Regions from separate parts of the Shinella sp. HZN7 genome, predicted to be linked through region 1. Evidence: predicted binding sites of a transcription regulator. Region 1 holds the regulator's gene; each other region holds the start of a gene.
What was found. Region 1 encodes PhoB, which activates phosphate uptake and scavenging genes when phosphate is short. Its sites were predicted from a motif close to TGTCATNNANCTGTCAT; they were not measured.
Positions count from the first base shown of each region.

Region 2: a site for PhoB is predicted at 2,042-2,058, ahead of shn_RS09940 (LTA synthase family protein). Genes of this name have one in related genera too.
Region 3: a site for PhoB is predicted at 1,772-1,788, ahead of shn_RS19505 (DUF2794 domain-containing protein). Genes of this name have one in related genera too.
Region 4: a site for PhoB is predicted at 2,514-2,530, ahead of shn_RS07725 (DUF47 domain-containing protein). Genes of this name have one in related genera too.

Region 1 covers NZ_CP015736.1:112,829-117,039, forward strand. Annotated here, with positions in the region: gene pstB (phosphate ABC transporter ATP-binding protein PstB) at 1-727, shown strand, start outside; gene phoU (phosphate signaling complex protein PhoU) at 776-1,504, shown strand; gene phoB (phosphate regulon transcriptional regulator PhoB) at 1,524-2,207, shown strand; gene shn_RS00555 (GcrA family cell cycle regulator) at 2,499-3,035, opposite strand; gene shn_RS00560 (aspartate aminotransferase family protein) at 3,459-4,211, shown strand, end outside.
Region 2 covers NZ_CP015736.1:2,055,218-2,059,428, reverse strand. Annotated here, with positions in the region: gene shn_RS09940 (LTA synthase family protein) at 78-2,006, opposite strand; gene shn_RS09935 (NAD+ synthase) at 2,320-3,999, shown strand; gene shn_RS09930 (ammonium transporter) at 4,003-4,211, shown strand, end outside.
Region 3 covers NZ_CP015736.1:4,045,180-4,049,390, reverse strand. Annotated here, with positions in the region: gene pyc (pyruvate carboxylase) at 1-679, shown strand, start outside; gene shn_RS19510 (GNAT family N-acetyltransferase) at 821-1,372, shown strand; gene shn_RS19505 (DUF2794 domain-containing protein) at 1,377-1,751, opposite strand; gene shn_RS19500 (DUF1223 domain-containing protein) at 2,160-2,924, opposite strand; gene acnA (aconitate hydratase AcnA) at 3,095-4,211, opposite strand, start outside.
Region 4 covers NZ_CP015736.1:1,592,561-1,596,771, forward strand. Annotated here, with positions in the region: gene shn_RS07715 (hypothetical protein) at 1-767, shown strand, start outside; gene shn_RS07720 (inorganic phosphate transporter) at 838-1,845, opposite strand; gene shn_RS07725 (DUF47 domain-containing protein) at 1,845-2,489, opposite strand; gene shn_RS07730 (hypothetical protein) at 2,605-3,183, opposite strand; gene shn_RS07735 (TrkH family potassium uptake protein) at 3,265-4,211, opposite strand, start outside.

The sequences.
Region 1 (4,211 bases):
GGTTTATTACGGCGAGAAGCGCGCCCTTTACGACGTCAACCTCAATGTGCGCGAAAACACCGTGACGGCGCTCATCGGTCCGTCCGGCTGCGGCAAGTCGACGTTCCTGCGCACGCTGAACCGCATGAACGACACGATCGACGGCTGCCGCGTCACCGGCCGCATCACGCTCGACACGGACGATATCTACGATCCGGCGATCGACGTCGTGGAACTGCGCGCCCGCGTCGGCATGGTGTTCCAGAAGCCGAACCCGTTCCCCAAGTCGATCTACGAGAACGTCGCCTACGGTCCGCGCATTCATGGCCTTGCCAAGGCGAAGGCCGACATGGACGCCATCGTCGAGCAGAGCCTTCAGAAGGCCGGCCTCTGGAACGAGGTGAAGGATCGCCTGCAGGAGGGCGGTACCGGCCTTTCCGGCGGCCAGCAGCAGCGCCTGTGCATCGCTCGAGCCGTCGCCGTCAGCCCGGAGGTCATCCTGATGGACGAGCCCTGTTCGGCGCTCGACCCGATCGCGACCGCCAAGGTCGAGGAGCTGATCCACGAGCTGCGCGCCAACTTCACCATCGTAATCGTGACGCACTCGATGCAGCAGGCGGCCCGCGTCTCGCAGCGCACCGCCATGTTCCACCTCGGCAACCTCGTCGAGGAGAACGACACCGACAAGATGTTCACCAACCCGGATGACCAGCGCACGCAGGACTACATCATGGGCCGCTTCGGCTGACGGCTGTCGCCGAATCCGTGAAAACCCGCGCGCATTAAGGACAGAACCATGTCATCGACCCATATTGTCTCGATTTACGACGAAGAACTGAAATATCTCTCCCGCCGCATCTCCGAAATGGGCGGTACGGCCGAGCAGATGGTGGCGGACTCGGTCCGCGCCCTCGTCACGACGGATGCGGCTCTGGCCCAGAAGGTCATTTCCGAGGACGTCATCCTCGACAATGCCGAGCGCCAGATCAACGACAAGGCGATCGTCACCATCGCCAAGCGCCAGCCGATGGCCGCGGACCTGCGCGAGATCATGGGCGCGATCCGCATCGCGGCCGAGCTGGAGCGCGTCGGCGACCTCGGCAAGAACACTGCCAAGCGCGTCATCGCCGTGCAGAGCTCGGGCATGCCCCGCAAGCTTGCCCGCGGTCTCGAACACCTCGCCGAACTCGCGCTGATGCAGCTCAAGGAAGTGCTCGACGTCTATGCCACCCGATCGGTGGACAAGGCCAAGGCGATCCGCGAACGTGACGACGAGATCGACGCGATCTACACCTCGCTGTTCCGCGAACTTCTCACCTACATGATGGAAGACCCGCGCAACATCACGCCCTGCACGCACCTCCTGTTCTGCGCCAAGAACATCGAGCGCATCGGCGACCACGCGACCAACATCGCCGAGACCATCTACTACATGGCGACCGGATCGCAGCCGGAGGGCGAACGCCCGAAGGACGACACTTCGACCTCCGTCGTCGCGGCCGGCCTCGCCGACGCGTCCGAGTAAAGAGAGCAGGTTCAACTCCATGGTGCCCAGAATTGCCGTCGTGGAAGACGAGGAGGCCCTCAGCGTCCTCCTGCGCTACAATCTGGAAGCGGAAGGTTTCGAGGTCGATACGATCCTGAACGGTGACGAGGCCGAGATGCGTTTGCAGGAGCGCATGCCTGACCTCCTCATCCTCGACTGGATGCTTCCAGGCGTTTCCGGCATCGAACTGTGCCGGCGCCTGCGCCAGCGCCCGGAAACCGAACGCCTGCCGATCATCATGCTGACGGCGCGCGGCGAGGAGAGCGAGCGCGTGCGCGGCCTTGCCACCGGCGCGGACGATTATGTCGTGAAACCCTTTTCGACGCCGGAACTCGTCGCCCGCGTGCGGGCGATGCTGCGCCGGGCCAAGCCCGAGGTCGTCTCGACGGTGCTGCGCTGCGGCGATATCGAGCTCGACCGCGAGACGCACCGCGTCCACCGCCGCACCCGCGAGGTCCGCCTCGGCCCGACGGAATTCCGCCTCCTGGAGTTCCTGATGACCTCGCCCGGCCGCGTCTTCTCGCGCTCGCAGCTTCTCGATGGCGTCTGGGGCCATGATATCTATGTCGATGAGCGGACCGTCGACGTGCATGTCGGCCGCCTGCGCAAGGCGCTCAACTTCGCCAACATGCAGGATGTCATCCGCACGGTGCGCGGCGCCGGCTATTCGCTGGAGGCCTGAGCGAACGGGTTTCCTCCCAAGGACGGAAATGGGCCCTCAGGGGCCTGTTTGCGTTTTGGGATGCGAACGCCCCTCATCCCGCTGCCGCGACCTTCTCCCCGCAAGCGGGGAGAAGGGGATGGGGCGAGGCCTCGCTCCCTCGCTTCCCAGTAAGTTTCTGGAAACCGGATCGGCATACCCCTTCGCCCCGCTTGCGGGGAGAAGGTGCCGGCAGGCGGATGAGGGGCGCTCGCCTCACAAACGAAAACGGACCCTCTCGGGCCCGCATCGCATGTCCTGCCGTGGAAAAGATTACCGCATCCGCCGCCGCTCGGCCGAGGGCTGGTAGGCGAGGCGCTGGTGGTAGGTGCAGTAGGGGGAATTGTCGGGGGATTCGTTGCCGCAGAAGTGGAAGTCGTCGTTGAGCGGATCGCCGATCGGCCATTTGCAGGTGCGCTCGGTGAGCTGGGTCAGCTCCAGCCGGCGCGACATCGGCACGACCACGCTGTTGCCGTTGGCCGGAACCGGAAGGGTCTCGGCCTGCATTTCGAAATCGACGTCGATCTCTTCCTTGGGAAGCGTGTTGTCGGCCGGCCGGGCGACGGGCCGGGCAGCGACGGGACGGGCCGCGAAATTCGACGGGCGCGGCGTCGCCGGCGCCGGACGCTTCGGGCGTGCCGCGGTCTGGGTGCCGCCGGCCTTGGCGCGGCCGGGCAGGTTCAGCCGGTGCACCTTGCCGATGACGGCGTTGCGGCTGACGCCGCCGAGCTGCGCCGCGATCTGGCTCGCGCTCAAGCCCTCGCTCCAGAGCTTCTTGAGTTTCTCGACGCGCTCGTCTGTCCAGTTCATGTTTTCGTCTCCGCTCGGCGTCCAGGATGCAGGAATCCCTCGTCGTGCTCCGGACGGGTCCGGAACCTGAACGCCCTAACTCTTTTGGTGACTAGTTCCGCCGCATGCAGTCTAGTAATTGGTCCTTAACCTAGAGACCGGTGGACTCTGTGACAAGAGTCGCCGGAATCCGGGCGAATCGATTTCGGAGTTTTCCCCAACTTGCTGGTCAGGTGTGACTCGATAGCGACACCTTCCGCGTGCGCCGTGAATCCTCACCTTGCGGGATGTTCAGCGCCATTTCGGGTGCGATTTTGTTGACATCCCAAGATGAAATGCCGATAGTGCGGCATGCCGCCGAAAGGCGGCTTTTGGTTTTTCTGAAGCCCGGAAAAGTCAAGCCGCATTCCTGTTTTTCCGCATCTCTTTTCGGAGGATCCGCGCATGGCCGATGTCGCGCCGCTCTATGAAACCTACATGCGTGCGCCGCTCAGGTTCACGCGCGGGGAGGGCGTGTGGCTGATCGCCGAAGATGGCGAGCGATATCTCGATTTTGCCGCCGGCGTCGCCGTCAATTCGCTGGGCCATGCGCATCCCCATCTCGTCGCCGCGCTGAAGGACCAGGCCGACAAGGTCTGGCACCTGTCGAACCTCTACGAGGTCCCGGGCCAGGAAAGCCTCGGCCGCCGGCTGACGGAGGCCACCTTCGCCGACAAGGTGTTCTTCACCAATTCGGGCGCCGAGGCGCTGGAATGCGCGATCAAGACGGCCCGGCGCTACCATTTCGCCAAGGGCCATCCCGGCAAGTTCCACATCATCACCTTCGAAGGCGCCTTCCACGGCCGCACGATCGCGACGATCGCCGCCGGCGGGCAGGAGAAGTATATCGAGGGCTTCGGCCCCAAGGCGCCGGGCTTCCTCAAGGTTCCCTTCGGCGATATCACGGCCGTCAAGGATGCGATCACCGAGGAAACGGCCGGCATCCTGATCGAGCCGGTGCAGGGCGAGGGCGGGCTGCGTCCGGTGTCGAAGGAGTTCATGCAGGAGCTGCGCCAGCTCTGCGACGAATACGGCCTGCTGCTCATCCTCGACGAAGTGCAGACAGGCGTCGGCCGCACGGGACGCCTCTTCGCCCATGAATGGGCCGGGGTCACGCCTGACATCATGGCGATCGCCAAGGGGATCGGCGGCGGCTTC
Region 2 (4,211 bases), 1.9 Mb from region 1:
CCTCCGGCGCTGCGCCATCGGCTCGGCAGGCTCCGACAGGGGAGCCGGAACCCGGGCGTGCTGTCGCTTCGGAAAAATCAGGAGCCCGCGGCCATCAGTTCCGCATGGGAATTGAAGAAGCGTTCCAGGCCGTACTGCTTGCCGAACATGATGTCGTGCTGCAGGAAGCGGAAGTCGCGCACCAGCGGATCGATCGTCTTCTTGCGCGCCCAGTCGGCCGTGCCGTTGCCCTTGGCGTCGATCAGCATGTAGCGGTCGATGACGCGCAGCCTGTCGTGCACCGCGCCGAGGAAGCCGGTGTAATAGGGATGCTCGAAGCCGGCTTCCTTGAGGACGTAGTAGGAGAGGAACGCCGGGCTGATCGTGCCGATCTCCTTTTGCGCGCCGGACTTGTTCGACCAGATGACGAGCGGGGTCTCGTGCTCCTTCTTCATCTGCTCGGGAGAGCCCTTGCGCGAGGCAGTGACGCCCTTCATGTAGCCGGAATTCTTGTAGACCGTGTTGAGCGGCGGAAGGTGGTCGCCGAAGACGACGATGATCGTCTCGCGGTCGCGCGTCTTCGCCCAGTCCATTAGCATCTTCAGGCTGCTGTCGGCTTCCTTCACGCCCTGGGCGTAGCTCGCCAGCATGCGGTTGCTGCGGGCGTCGAGCTGGCCGTCGACATCGATGTCGGTCTTGGCGTAGCGGCCGTCGTCATAGGGGCCGTGACCCTGCAGCGTGACGGTGAAGAAGAAGAACGGGTCCTCCTGCATGTCCGCCTGGCGGATGAGCTCCCGCGTCAGCGCCTCGTCCGAGGTGAAGTTGCCGCGCTTTGCCAGCGGCGGCATCTTCTCGACGTCCTTGAAGGTCTCGAAGCCGAAGGCCTTGTAGACGCTCGTGCGGTTCCAGAACCAGCCGGAGAACGGGTGGATGGCGCGTGCCGTATAGCCTTCCGCCCGGAAGAAGGTGGCGAGCGAAGGGATCGGCTTGCGCACATATTGCTGGTAGGGGATCGAGCCCGTCGGCAGGAAGGCGTTGGAAAAGCCCGTCAGCGCCTCGAACTCGACATTGGCGGTGAGGCCGCCGAATTCCGGGGAGAAGACGCTGCCGCCCTGGTTCTCGCGGATGACGGGCATCGGGTCGGCCGAGAGCTTCACGGTTTCGAGGCGTGTCGGATCCCACAGCGATTCGCTCATGACGACGATGACATCGGGCTTGCTGCGATGGCTCGTGCCGGCCGGCACGGGCTTGGAGGGGATCTTGTCGATCGCGTCGATCATGTAGCCGGCGGGCGTCTGTACATTGGCCATCGGCAGGTTGATGGCGAAGGCCATGACGAAGCCGTTGTGACGATAGTTCTCCGCCTGGTCCCACATGATCGGGAAGATCTTCAGCCGGTCGCGGACCCAGGAGAACTGGTTGTAGTCCATGATGGACACGAAGCCGGCGAGAAGCGGCAGCGCGATGGCAAGCCGCGTCAGGCGTTCCTTCTTGGTCAGCGGCCGGAAACGGCGCCAGGCGAAGACCCAGAGACTGACGAGGCCGACGACGGAGGCGAGCACGGCGACCGCCATGAGGGCGGCCGTCCACGGGCGGTCCTGCACGAGAACGGGCATCAGCTCCAGGATCTGGCGGCCGAAGAGCAGGTCCGTCGGATAGAGCGGGTCGGTGAGGAAGACCTGCTTCTGCTGGGAGATCACGCCCATCAGCACGACGAGCGGCGAGACGAGCAGGACGGCCTTGTGCTGGCGGCCGATCAGGGCGTCGATGGCGAGATAGAGCAGGAAGAAGACGCCGGTCGTGGTCCAGGCCGGCCGGCCGAGGCTGGTGAAATAGATCCAAGTCTGGTCGAGCGAGCCGCGCGTGACGAGTTCGACGACGACGACGGTGAGGAGCGCGAGAAGCCCGGAAACGGCAAGCGAACGCAGGACGGCGAGCGCCTTGGCGTGGCGCGCGAAGAAGCCTGCCTCGACGGCGATCTCTTCGCTTGCATTGATCGCCACGGTGGCGGAGGTGAGCAGGGCCAAGGCCGTCTCCAGATTTCATGAAAGTTTCGTGTATCTGTCATACGGTTGTCATCTTGAACAGGAGATGAACGTTTTCTGCAACGTTCTTCCCCTGTTTTGGTTCCTGCGCCGCAGGGTCGCGGTGGCGCGTCGAACCCTTTGAAAACCGGACATTTCCGCCGAAAGCGCCGGCAAAGGTTCCGCCCTTCATTCCCAAAACGCCCGTCATGCTCTAAAGAGCTTGTCGACCGTTCGAGAGTGCGACAGCGACGCGCGGCCGCAGGCTCGGACACCAGCAGGAGATGGGTCCGCAGACATGACTTCCGATCAAGACATGACCTCCGATCAGGGCAGGGCGACGCTGCGCATCGCGGTTGCGCAATTGAACCCGACCGTCGGCGACGTCGCCGGCAACCTCGCCAAGGCGCGCGCCGCCCGCGAGGACGCCGCCCGGCAGGGCGCCGACCTTTTGCTGCTGACCGAACTCTTCATCTCCGGCTATCCGCCGGAAGACCTCGTGCTGAAGCCCGCCTTCCTGAAGGCCTGCCGGCGCGCCGTCGACGATCTTGCCGCTGACACCGCCAGGGGCGGTCCCGGCGTCATCGTCGGCTTTCCACGGCAGGACGAGACGGGGCGCTACAACGCCGTCGCCGTCATCGACGGTGGCAAGGTGATCGCGGTGCGCGACAAGGTGGACCTGCCGAACTATGGCGAATTCGACGAAAAGCGCGTCTTCGACCAGGGCGCGATGCCTGGTCCCGTCAATTTCCGTGGCGTGCGCCTCGGCATCCCGATCTGCGAGGACATCTGGGGCGAGCTTGGCGTCTGCGAGACGCTGGCCGAGAGCGGCGCGGAAATCCTGCTGTCGCCGAACGGCTCGCCCTATTATCGCGGCAAGGTCGACATCCGCCACCAGGTCGCCCTGAAGCAGGTCATCGAGACCGGCCTGCCGCTGCTCTACGCCAACCAGCTCGGCGGCCAGGACGAGCTGGTCTTCGACGGCGCCAGCTTCGCCTTCAACGCCGACAAGTCGCTCGCCTTCCAGATGAGCCAGTTCGAGGAGACGGTCGCGCTCACCACCTGGAAGAAGCGTGCGGACGGCTGGATCTGCGACGGCGGGCCGACGTCGCGCATTCCCGAGAAGGAGGAGGCGGACTACCGCGCCTGCCTGCTCGGCTTCCGCGACTACGTCAACAAGAACGGCTTCAAGAACGTCGTGCTCGGCCTGTCCGGCGGCATCGATTCGGCGATCTGCGCGGCGATCGCCGTCGACGCGCTCGGCGAGGAGCGGGTGCGCTGCATCATGATGCCCTACCGCTATACGTCGAAGGATTCGCTGAAGGACGCGGCCGATTGCGCCCGGCTGCTCGGCTGCCGCTACGACATCGTGCCGATCGAGGCGCCGGTGACCGGCTTCCTCTCCTCGCTTTCGGAGCTCTTCGAAGGCACCGAGGAAGGCATCACCGAGGAGAACCTCCAGAGCCGCGCGCGCGGAACCATCCTCATGGCGGTCTCCAACAAGTTCGGCTCGATGGTCGTCACGACCGGCAACAAGTCGGAAATGTCGGTCGGCTATGCGACGCTCTACGGCGACATGAACGGCGGCTTCAACCCGATCAAGGACCTCTACAAGATGCAGGTCTACGCCATTTCGCGCTGGCGCAACGCGCATGTGCCGCCGGGCGCGCTCGGGCCGACGGGGGAGGTGATCCCGCAGAACATCATCGACAAGGCGCCGTCCGCGGAGCTGCGCCCCAACCAGACCGACCAGGATTCGCTGCCGCCCTATCCGGTGCTCGACGACATCCTCGAATGCCTGGTGGAGCTGGAGATGAGTACCGAGGAGATCGTCGCCCGCGGGCACGACGCGGCGACGGTGCACCGGGTCGAGCACCTGCTCTACATCGCCGAATACAAGCGCCGCCAGTCCGCCCCGGGCGTGAAGATCACCAGGAAGAATTTCGGCCGCGACCGGCGCTACCCGATCACCAACCGCTATCGCGACCGGGGGTAGGGCGTGGACGGGCCTGCCGACGCGCCGGCCGCTCGCCCGGCCTTCACCGAGGAGGAAATGCGGCTGATCCGGCTGTGGTCGCTGAGCGACCTTTCGGCCGGACGGCAGCTTTCGGCGCAGATCGCCTATTTCGCGACGCCGGCGGTTTTCGGCCTCTACGGCCTTGCCACCGGCGGCTTCGTCGTCCTCGGCGTCGCCTTCCTCTGCATCCT
Region 3 (4,211 bases), 750 kb from region 1:
GCCTCCGGGCGGCTGGCCGGCGGGCCTGCAGAAGAAGGCGCTGAAGGGCGAAGAGCCCTATACGGCCGTTCCCGGCTCGCTGCTGCCGCCGGCCGATCTCGATGCCGAGCGCAAGGCCATCGAGGACAAGCTGGAGCGCAAGGTCGACGATTTCGAATTCGCCTCCTATCTCATGTATCCGAAGGTCTTCACCGACTATGCGCTGGCCGCCGATACCTACGGCCCGGTCAGCGTGCTGCCGACGCCGGCCTATTTCTACGGCCTTGCCCCCGGCGAGGAGCTTCAGCCGGAACTGGAGAAGGGCGTCTCCCTCGTCATCCTGCACCAGGCGAAAAGCGAGCCGGATGCACAGGGCATGGTGAAGGTGTTCTTCGAGCTGAACGGCCAGCCGCGCCTCATCAAGGTGCCGGACCGCAATCGCGCCGCCACCTCGGCCGTGCGCCGCAAGGCCGACATCGGCAATGCCGCCCATCTGGGCGCGCCGATGCCGGGCGTCATCTCGACGGTCTCGGTCTCGGCAGGCCAACAGGTCAAGGCCGGCGACGTGCTGCTCTCCATCGAGGCGATGAAGATGGAAACGGCGCTGCATGCGGAAAAGGACGGCACGATCTCGGAGGTCCTCGTCAAAGCGGGCGACCAGATCGACGCCAAGGACCTGCTCGTCGTCTTCGGCGCCTGACCGGCGGGGCAGGGTCGTAAAATCGCGAAAGGATGTGGGATGGAGGCTCCATTCCACATCCTTCTCTTGTTTTCAGGCCGTTTCGGACGCAAAACCAGCGCTCGCTTTTCCCGAAATCGCCTTTGAGACCCTGAGGCTTCCATGAGCTTCGTCATCCGCACCGCCGCCCTCGGCGACATCTCCGCCTTCACCGAAATCTACCGCGAATCCGTGCTGAACGGGGTGGCGAGCTACGAGATCGACCCGCCGTCGCTCGACGAGATGGAGGCGCGCTTCAAGGCGATCACCGGCAAGGACTATCCCTATATCGTCGCGGTGGAGCAGACCGGCCTCATCCTCGGTTATGCCTATGCGTCGGCCTTCCGCACACGGCCGGCCTATCGCTGGCTCGTCGAGGATTCGGTCTATCTGGCGCCGGAAGCGCGCGGCAAGGGTGTCGGAAAGGCGCTGCTGGCGGAGCTCATCCGCCGCTGCACGGCGCTCGGCTTCCGGCAGATGGTGGCGGTCATCGGCGGGGCGCATCCGGCCTCGATCGCCGTGCACAGCGCTTTGGGCTTCGCGCATAGCGGCCGGATGACGGCGACCGGCTTCAAGCACGGGCGCTGGCTCGACACGGTCTTCATGCAGCGCGCGCTCGGCGAGGGTGCGCAAACCGAGCCGTCGGCGACGGATTTTCCGGGAACGATGGCGTAACGGTTCACGTCTCGACGAGACGGAGCACCTTGTCGAAGATCTTCAGCACCTGTTTCAGCTCGTGGCCGCGCTTCAGGATGGTGCCATGCGTGTTGATCACGCTGTAGGCACCCTGCTTGGCGGCGAGCTTCGGGTTCTTCTCGATGCGGTAGAGCGGCATTTCGCCGGAGCGCTTGAAGACGGAGAACACGGCCCTGTCGCGCAGGTGGTCGATGGCGTAGTCGCGCCATTCCCCTTCGCCGACCATGCGGCCATAGACCCAGAGGATTGCGTCGAGTTCCCGTCGATGGAAGGTTACCGGCAAGGGGTCCCTGCTGTTTCGGTAATCCAGCAGGTCGACCACGACGTTGGAAGCCTGCAAATCCGGCTGATCTGTCATCGGTTCTCCGCGCTTCGTCCATGACGGCTCGGTGACAGTGTGCCTGAGCGGTGTCGAAATGCAAGGCGGATGGACAGGGCGGACGTTCTCGCAAAAATCCGTCTCGCCGCAATTCAGACAAACAGACGCCCAAATTACAGGAGAGAGTTCGCCGGTCGCAGCTCGTACCGGCCCGCTGCCTTGTGCGGGAAGCGGCTGGTACGGGAAGCGTCTGTCGAAGTCGCCCTGTATTCCGTTGCCGGTGACTTCGTCCAGGTCCGGTCCGTCTTTCTTCGAACCCTCAAGCCCCAAGCCCCTCGAAGAAGCCGGACCGGACCTCCCCTGGAACGCTCGCGCGCTCCAGGGTGTTCGTTTTCTCCATGCTGTTTCCGCAAGGCCGCTGCAGGCGCTGCACAGGGTGCAGTTGTCCTAGCGCGAAGCCTTGTCGCCCGTCAGCACCGTCGCGCCCAGGATGGCGCCGGGCGTATCGGCCGTGCGCATGCGCTGGAGCAGCACGGCGCAGCCGCCGGACTTCTTTTTCTTCTTCAGCATGTCGGCGGGCAGCACCAGGTTGGTTTCCTTGCCCTCCCACATGCCGATCGTCTCCATGTCGGTGACAGCGTGCCAGTAGTTCACGATCTTGCCGCGGTTCTCGCCCTTTTCGATGTTGATCGTGCGCTCGCGCTCGAAATAGGCGATGACGATATTGGCCTTGCCTTCGCCGCCGCCGACGCGGATGCGCAGCTCGTCGTTCTTCACCTCGACGTCGACGGGCACCTGGAGGCCCTTGTTTTCGCCGGGCATCGCGCCGATCCGCGAGCGGATGCCGGTGATGTCGGCGCCGTTGATGTGCTCGCGGCCGTTCAGCACGGCCTGCGGCGTATAGACGCCGTTGCGGCCGAACATGCGGGCATAGGCATATTGCCGGTCGGTATTGTCCTTGGAAGCGAGCGTGTCGGCCCAGCCGAGATAGTTCCAGTAGTCGACATGATAGGAGAGTGCGACCACCTCGCCCTCGCGCGCCAGCGTCTCCAGCGCCTTGTCGGCGGGCGGGCAGGACGAACAACCCTGGCTGGTAAAAAGCTCGACGACGCCTTTCGGGCGAACGGTTTCTCCGGCAAGGGAAGCGTCAATGCCGGCTCCCAACATCAGCAGGATCGCCAGACAGTGCGGTATGTGCGGTCTCGGCATGATCAATTCCAGTGGAGCGCCGGCAAATGCCAGCCTTTTGAGCCCGTCATACGCGCTTGCCGCTTCAACAGGAAGTCACGATGGAGTGAAACCGATAGTGGAGATTTCCGGTCCTGAAAACGGGAAATGCCGGGGCGAAAGCCCCGGCATTTCATCGTTCAAGCGGAAATCGCTCAGGCTGCGAGGTCTCTGAGGACGGTTTGCAGGATGCCGCCGTTGTTCATGTATGTGACCTCGTCGAGGGTATCGATGCGGCAGAGCAGCGGGACGTCCCTGACGGTGCCGTCGGCATAGGTGATCCTGGCGATCTTCTTCTCGCGCGGCTTGATGTCGCCTTCCAGGCCCTCGATGGTGACGGTCTCGTCGCCCTTCAGGTCGAGGGAGGCCCAGGTCGTGCCGTCCTCGAAGACGAAGGGCACGACGCCCATGCCGACGAGGTTGGAGCGGTGGATGCGCTCGAAGGACTGGGCGATCACGGCCTTGACGCCGAGAAGGTTGGTGCCCTTGGCCGCCCAGTCGCGCGAGGAACCGTTGCCGTATTCCACGCCCGCGAAGATGACGAGCGGAACGCCCTCCTCCTTGTACTTCATCGCCGCGTCGTAGATCGACATCTCCTCCTTCGTCGGATAGTGGATCGTGTAGCCACCCTCCTTGCCGTTCGGCCCCAGCATGTGGTTGCGGATGCGGATATTGGCGAAGGTGCCGCGCATCATCACCTCATGGTTGCCGCGCCGCGTGCCGTACTGGTTGAAGTCGGCGACGCCGACGCCATGGCCGATCAGGTAGCTGCCGGCAGGCGAGGCCGCCTTGATCGAGCCGGCCGGCGAGATGTGGTCGGTGGTGATCTTGTCGCCGAACAGGCCCAGCACCCGCGCGCCCCTGATGTCGGAAAGGCCCGAGCCGGTCTTGCCCATGCCGACGAAGTAGGGCGGGTTCTGCACATAGGTCGACTGGTCGTCCCAGGCATAGGTCTGGCCCGCCGGCACCTGCACGGCCTGCCAGTTGGCGTCGCCCTTGAACACGTCGGCATATTTGGAGGCGTAGAGCTCGCGCGTGACATACTTCATGATGAAGGCCTGGATCTCCTGCGAGGAGGGCCAGATGTCCTTGAGGTAGACGGGCTTGCCGTCCCTGTCCTCGCCGAGCGGCTCGCTCGTCAGGTCCTTCTGCACGGAGCCGGCCAGCGCATAGGCGACGACGAGTGGCGGGGAGGCGAGGTAGTTCGCCTGCACGTCCGGCGAGATGCGGCCCTCGAAGTTGCGGTTGCCCGACAGGACGCCCGCGGCGATC
Region 4 (4,211 bases), 1.5 Mb from region 1:
CGCTGAACGGGGTCGGTGATTTTACGGTCAAGCTGACCAAGTACAGCCAGACCTCCACGACGCTGAAGGCCACCGTGGAGATCGACAGCAGCTTCGGCGACAGCACCACCGACATCCTGATGAAGGTGGGCAAGACAACGACGAGCCTGTCGCTGAAGATCAAGGGGGAGGGCTATAGCAGCACGCTGGCCTATTCCACGGCGCAGACGAAGGCCGGAATCACCATCAAGGCGACCTATACCGACAGCTTCAAGACCAAGATGAACTACAGCCTCAACCTCGAAAAGGATGGGGATTTCAGCAAGTTCAAGCTGGTCTATGCCCTCGGCACCGAGAAGATGACCATCACCTCGACGAAGATTGCCGGCGACGTGGTGACGTTCAAGGCGGTGGACGGCGACGGCGACGTGATCGGCACCGCCAAGCTCAACCTCAAGGCCTTCGGCGACTATTACGACAAGAGCGACAAGTATCTCTTCGAATCGGCCAAGACCGCCGAGCTCTTCAGCAAGCTCCAGCTCAAGTTCACCAGCGTGAAGAAGAAGGCGGGCGAGCCGGCGGACGACGATCACGGCGGTGCCGACGCCTTCGTGTTCAAGAAGGTGGCGGCAGCCGGCAGCGACCACGGCGATGCGGCCTTCGCCGCCCGGCCCTTCGCCATCGACGATGCCTCGGGCGCGACCGGCTCCGACGCGTTCGACTTCCTCGCCTCGCAGGATCACGGCCAGCCGGTCCATGTGGCCAAGCATGTGCCGGACCTTTTCTGATCCGGCTTGAAACGGCACGCCGGGAACGGCGGAAGCGGCAACGCTTCCGCCGTTCTCGTTTCAGAAGGCCTCAGCCGGTGACGGCGTTGATGACGAGGAAGAAGAGGGCGGAGATCGCGGCGGCGGACGGCAGCGTGATGATCCAGGCCCAGACGATGTTGCCGGCGACGCCCCAGCGCACGGCCGAAACGCGCCGGGCGGCGCCGACGCCGATGATCGCGCCGGTGATCGTATGCGTCGTCGAGACCGGGATGCCGAGCCAGGTGGCGGCGAAAAGGGTGATCGCCCCGCCGGTCTCCGCGCAGAAACCCTGCATCGGGTTGAGGCGAGTGATCTTGGAACCCATCGTGTGCACGATGCGCCAGCCGCCCATCAGGGTGCCGAGCGCCATCGCCGCCTGGCAGGTGATGACCACCCAGAAGGGCACATGGAACTCGCCGCCGAGATAGCCCTGCGAGAAGAGCAGCACGGCGATGATGCCCATGGTCTTCTGCGCGTCGTTGCCGCCATGGCCGAGCGAATAGAGCGAGGCCGAGATGAACTGCATGACACGGAAGGTGCGGTCGACGGCGAACGGCGTCTGGCGCACGAAGAGCCAGGAGACCGTGAGCACCAGGATCAGCGCCAGCAGGAAGCCGATGGCGGGCGACAGGAAGATGGCGCTTGCCGTCTTGATGAGGCCGCTCCAGACGACGGCCTCGAAGCCGGTCCTGGCAAGGCCCGCGCCGACGAGGCCGCCGATGAGGGCGTGCGAGGAGGAGGAGGGGATGCCGAAGATCCAGGTGACGACGTTCCAGATGATCGCGCCCATCAGCGCCGCGAAGATGACGAGCGGGTTGACGATGCCGGGATCGATGATGCCCTTGCCGAGCGTCTCGGCGACATGCAGGCCGAAGAACAGGAAGGCGATGAAGTTGAAGAACGCCGCCCAGATGACGGCATATTGCGGGCGCAGCACGCGCGTCGAGACGATCGTGGCGATCGAGTTCGCCGCATCGTGCAGGCCGTTCAGGAAATCGAACAGCAGCGCGATGCCGACGAGGCCGACGAGCAGCGGAAAGGCGAGGGTGGCGTCCATCAGACGTTCTCGATCACGATACCGCTGATTTCATTGGCGACGTCCTCGAAGCGGTCGACGACCTTCTCCAGCTCGCCATAGATCTCGCTGCCGATGATATAGGCCATCGGATCGGTCTTGCCGTATTGCCTGAAGAGGTCTTTCAGCCCCTGGTCGTGCAGCTCGTCCGAGCGGCCTTCGACGCGGGTGACCTCCTCGGCGATCGAGGTGAGGCGGCCGGCATGCACGCCCACCTTGTCGAGCAGCGGAATGGCCTCGGCGACGAGATGGGCGGCCTTGACGACGGCGGCGCCCATTTCCTGCATGCCGGGCTGGAAGCTCGTCTGCTCGTAGAGGCGGATGGTCTTGACCGTCTTGTGCATCATGTCGATGGCGTCGTCCATCGACTGGATCAGGTCCTTGATGTCGCCGCGGTCGAAGGGCGTGATGAAGCTGCGGCGCACGGCGAGCAGCACCTCGCGGGTGATGTCGTCGGCCTTGTCTTCCAGTTCGACGATGCGGTTGCAGTGTTCTTCCATGTCCGGCCCGCCGGCAAGGAGCGACTGGAGGGCTTCGGCGGCGCCGACGACGGTGCGGGAATGCTGCTCGAAGAGATCGAAGAAACGGTCCTCGCGCGGCATGAGTTTGCGAAACAGCGAAAGCATGGGTGCCCCTTACGTGGCTGGGGTTGTCATGCGGCTGTCATAATTGACCGTCAACCCGCTGGAAAGCACGGATTCCGGCTTGTCACAATTCTCTGCGTGCCTGTGGAAAAGTCGCTCAGGGAACGATCTTGAACGGCTGCTCGCTGATAGCGACCGCCCCGCTTGCGGCATCGCGGAAGCGATAGCGCAGCACATAGTCGCCGGCCGGTGGGCCGCTGAGATTGAGCGTCAGCTTGGCGAAGACCTCCTGGTTGCGCACGCTGCCCTTGAAATCGAAGGAGCCGAAGGCCTTCTGCTCGGCGAGCACCGTGCCCTTCGGGTCGAGCAGTTCCAGGTCGACGGTGAAATGCGATTCGAGCAGGCCCCCGTCGGCCGGCCGCCAGGTGAGGCCGACCGGCTCGACATAGGAGATGAGTGCCTCGCCCGCCTTGAAGCTCGCTTCCGGCCGCACCGCATACATGCCGTAGCCTTCCGGTGCCGACGAAACGAAGACGGCCTTGCCGATCGAGAAGGGCAGCGTGGCGGCAAAGGCGCCGAAGGCATCGCGGATCGTGTTGTGCGCGCCGACCGTGTCGCCGGCCGCGGCCTGCTCCTCGGCCTTCCTGGCCGCATCCGCAAGGGGGCCGGCAAGGGCGAGCGTGGGCGCGAGCGCGGCGACAAGGGTCATGCGCAACAGGGACTTCGACACGAACATTCCGTCTTCCTCCAGCCGGTTGGCGGCAGGATGCGAAGAAGCTTGGCAACAGTCAAGAACGCCGCGCGGCGCGCGCCGCGATCAGCTCTTCCAGAAGAGCGGTGTGAGGATGACGAGAACGGTGAGGATTTCGAGGCGGCCGAGCAGCATCAGCAGGGAGAGCACGTAGAGCGCGGCGTCGTGGAAGCCGGCGAACGTGCCGGCCGGCCCGATCGCCTGCGTGACGCCGGGGCCGACATTCGACAGCGAGGTGGCGGCGGCCGAGATCGCCGTCAGGATGTCGTAACCCATCAGGCCGAGCAGGATCGCCCCGAGGGCCGAGATCGCGACATAGGTGATGAAGAACAGGAAGACGCTGCGCTGGAAGTCGGCATCGACGGTCATCGTGCCGTAGCGCACGGCATGGATGCCGTCCGGATAGATCAGGCGGTAGAGGCCGGTGCGGATGAAATTGAAGAGGATGATCAGGCGATAGGCCTTCAGGCCCCCGGAGGTCGAGCCCGAACAGCCGCCCATGAAGGTGGCGACGAAAGCGAGTGCCACGATGAAATGGCCCCATTGCGTATAGTCGTCGCTGGCAAAGCCCGTCGTCGACAGGATCGAGGCGACGGTGAAGAAGGCGTGGGCGAGCGCCTCGTGGAAGCTGACGCCGTTTTCCAGCCGCTGGAAGACGCTCGCGGCAATGGCGAAGAACGCGAGATAGCCGAGGAAGACGCGGATCTGCGGGTCGCGCCACGCATCCAGCCGCCCGCGCACGACGAAGAGGATCAGCACCGAGAAGGGCAGGCTGGAGAGCGTCATGAAGAAGGTGGCGGCCCACAGCAGCGGCAGGCTGTTGAAATAGCCGAACGAGGCGTCGTGCGTCGAAAGCCCGCCGGTCGCCACCGTCGACATGGCATGGTTCAGCGCATCGAAGCGGCCCATGCCGAGCGCGGCGTAGACGACGGCGCAAAGCAGGGTGATGCCGACATAGAGGGCGAGGAAGGCGCGGGTGTAGCTCGCGATGCGGGCGAAGGGCTTGTCGGCCG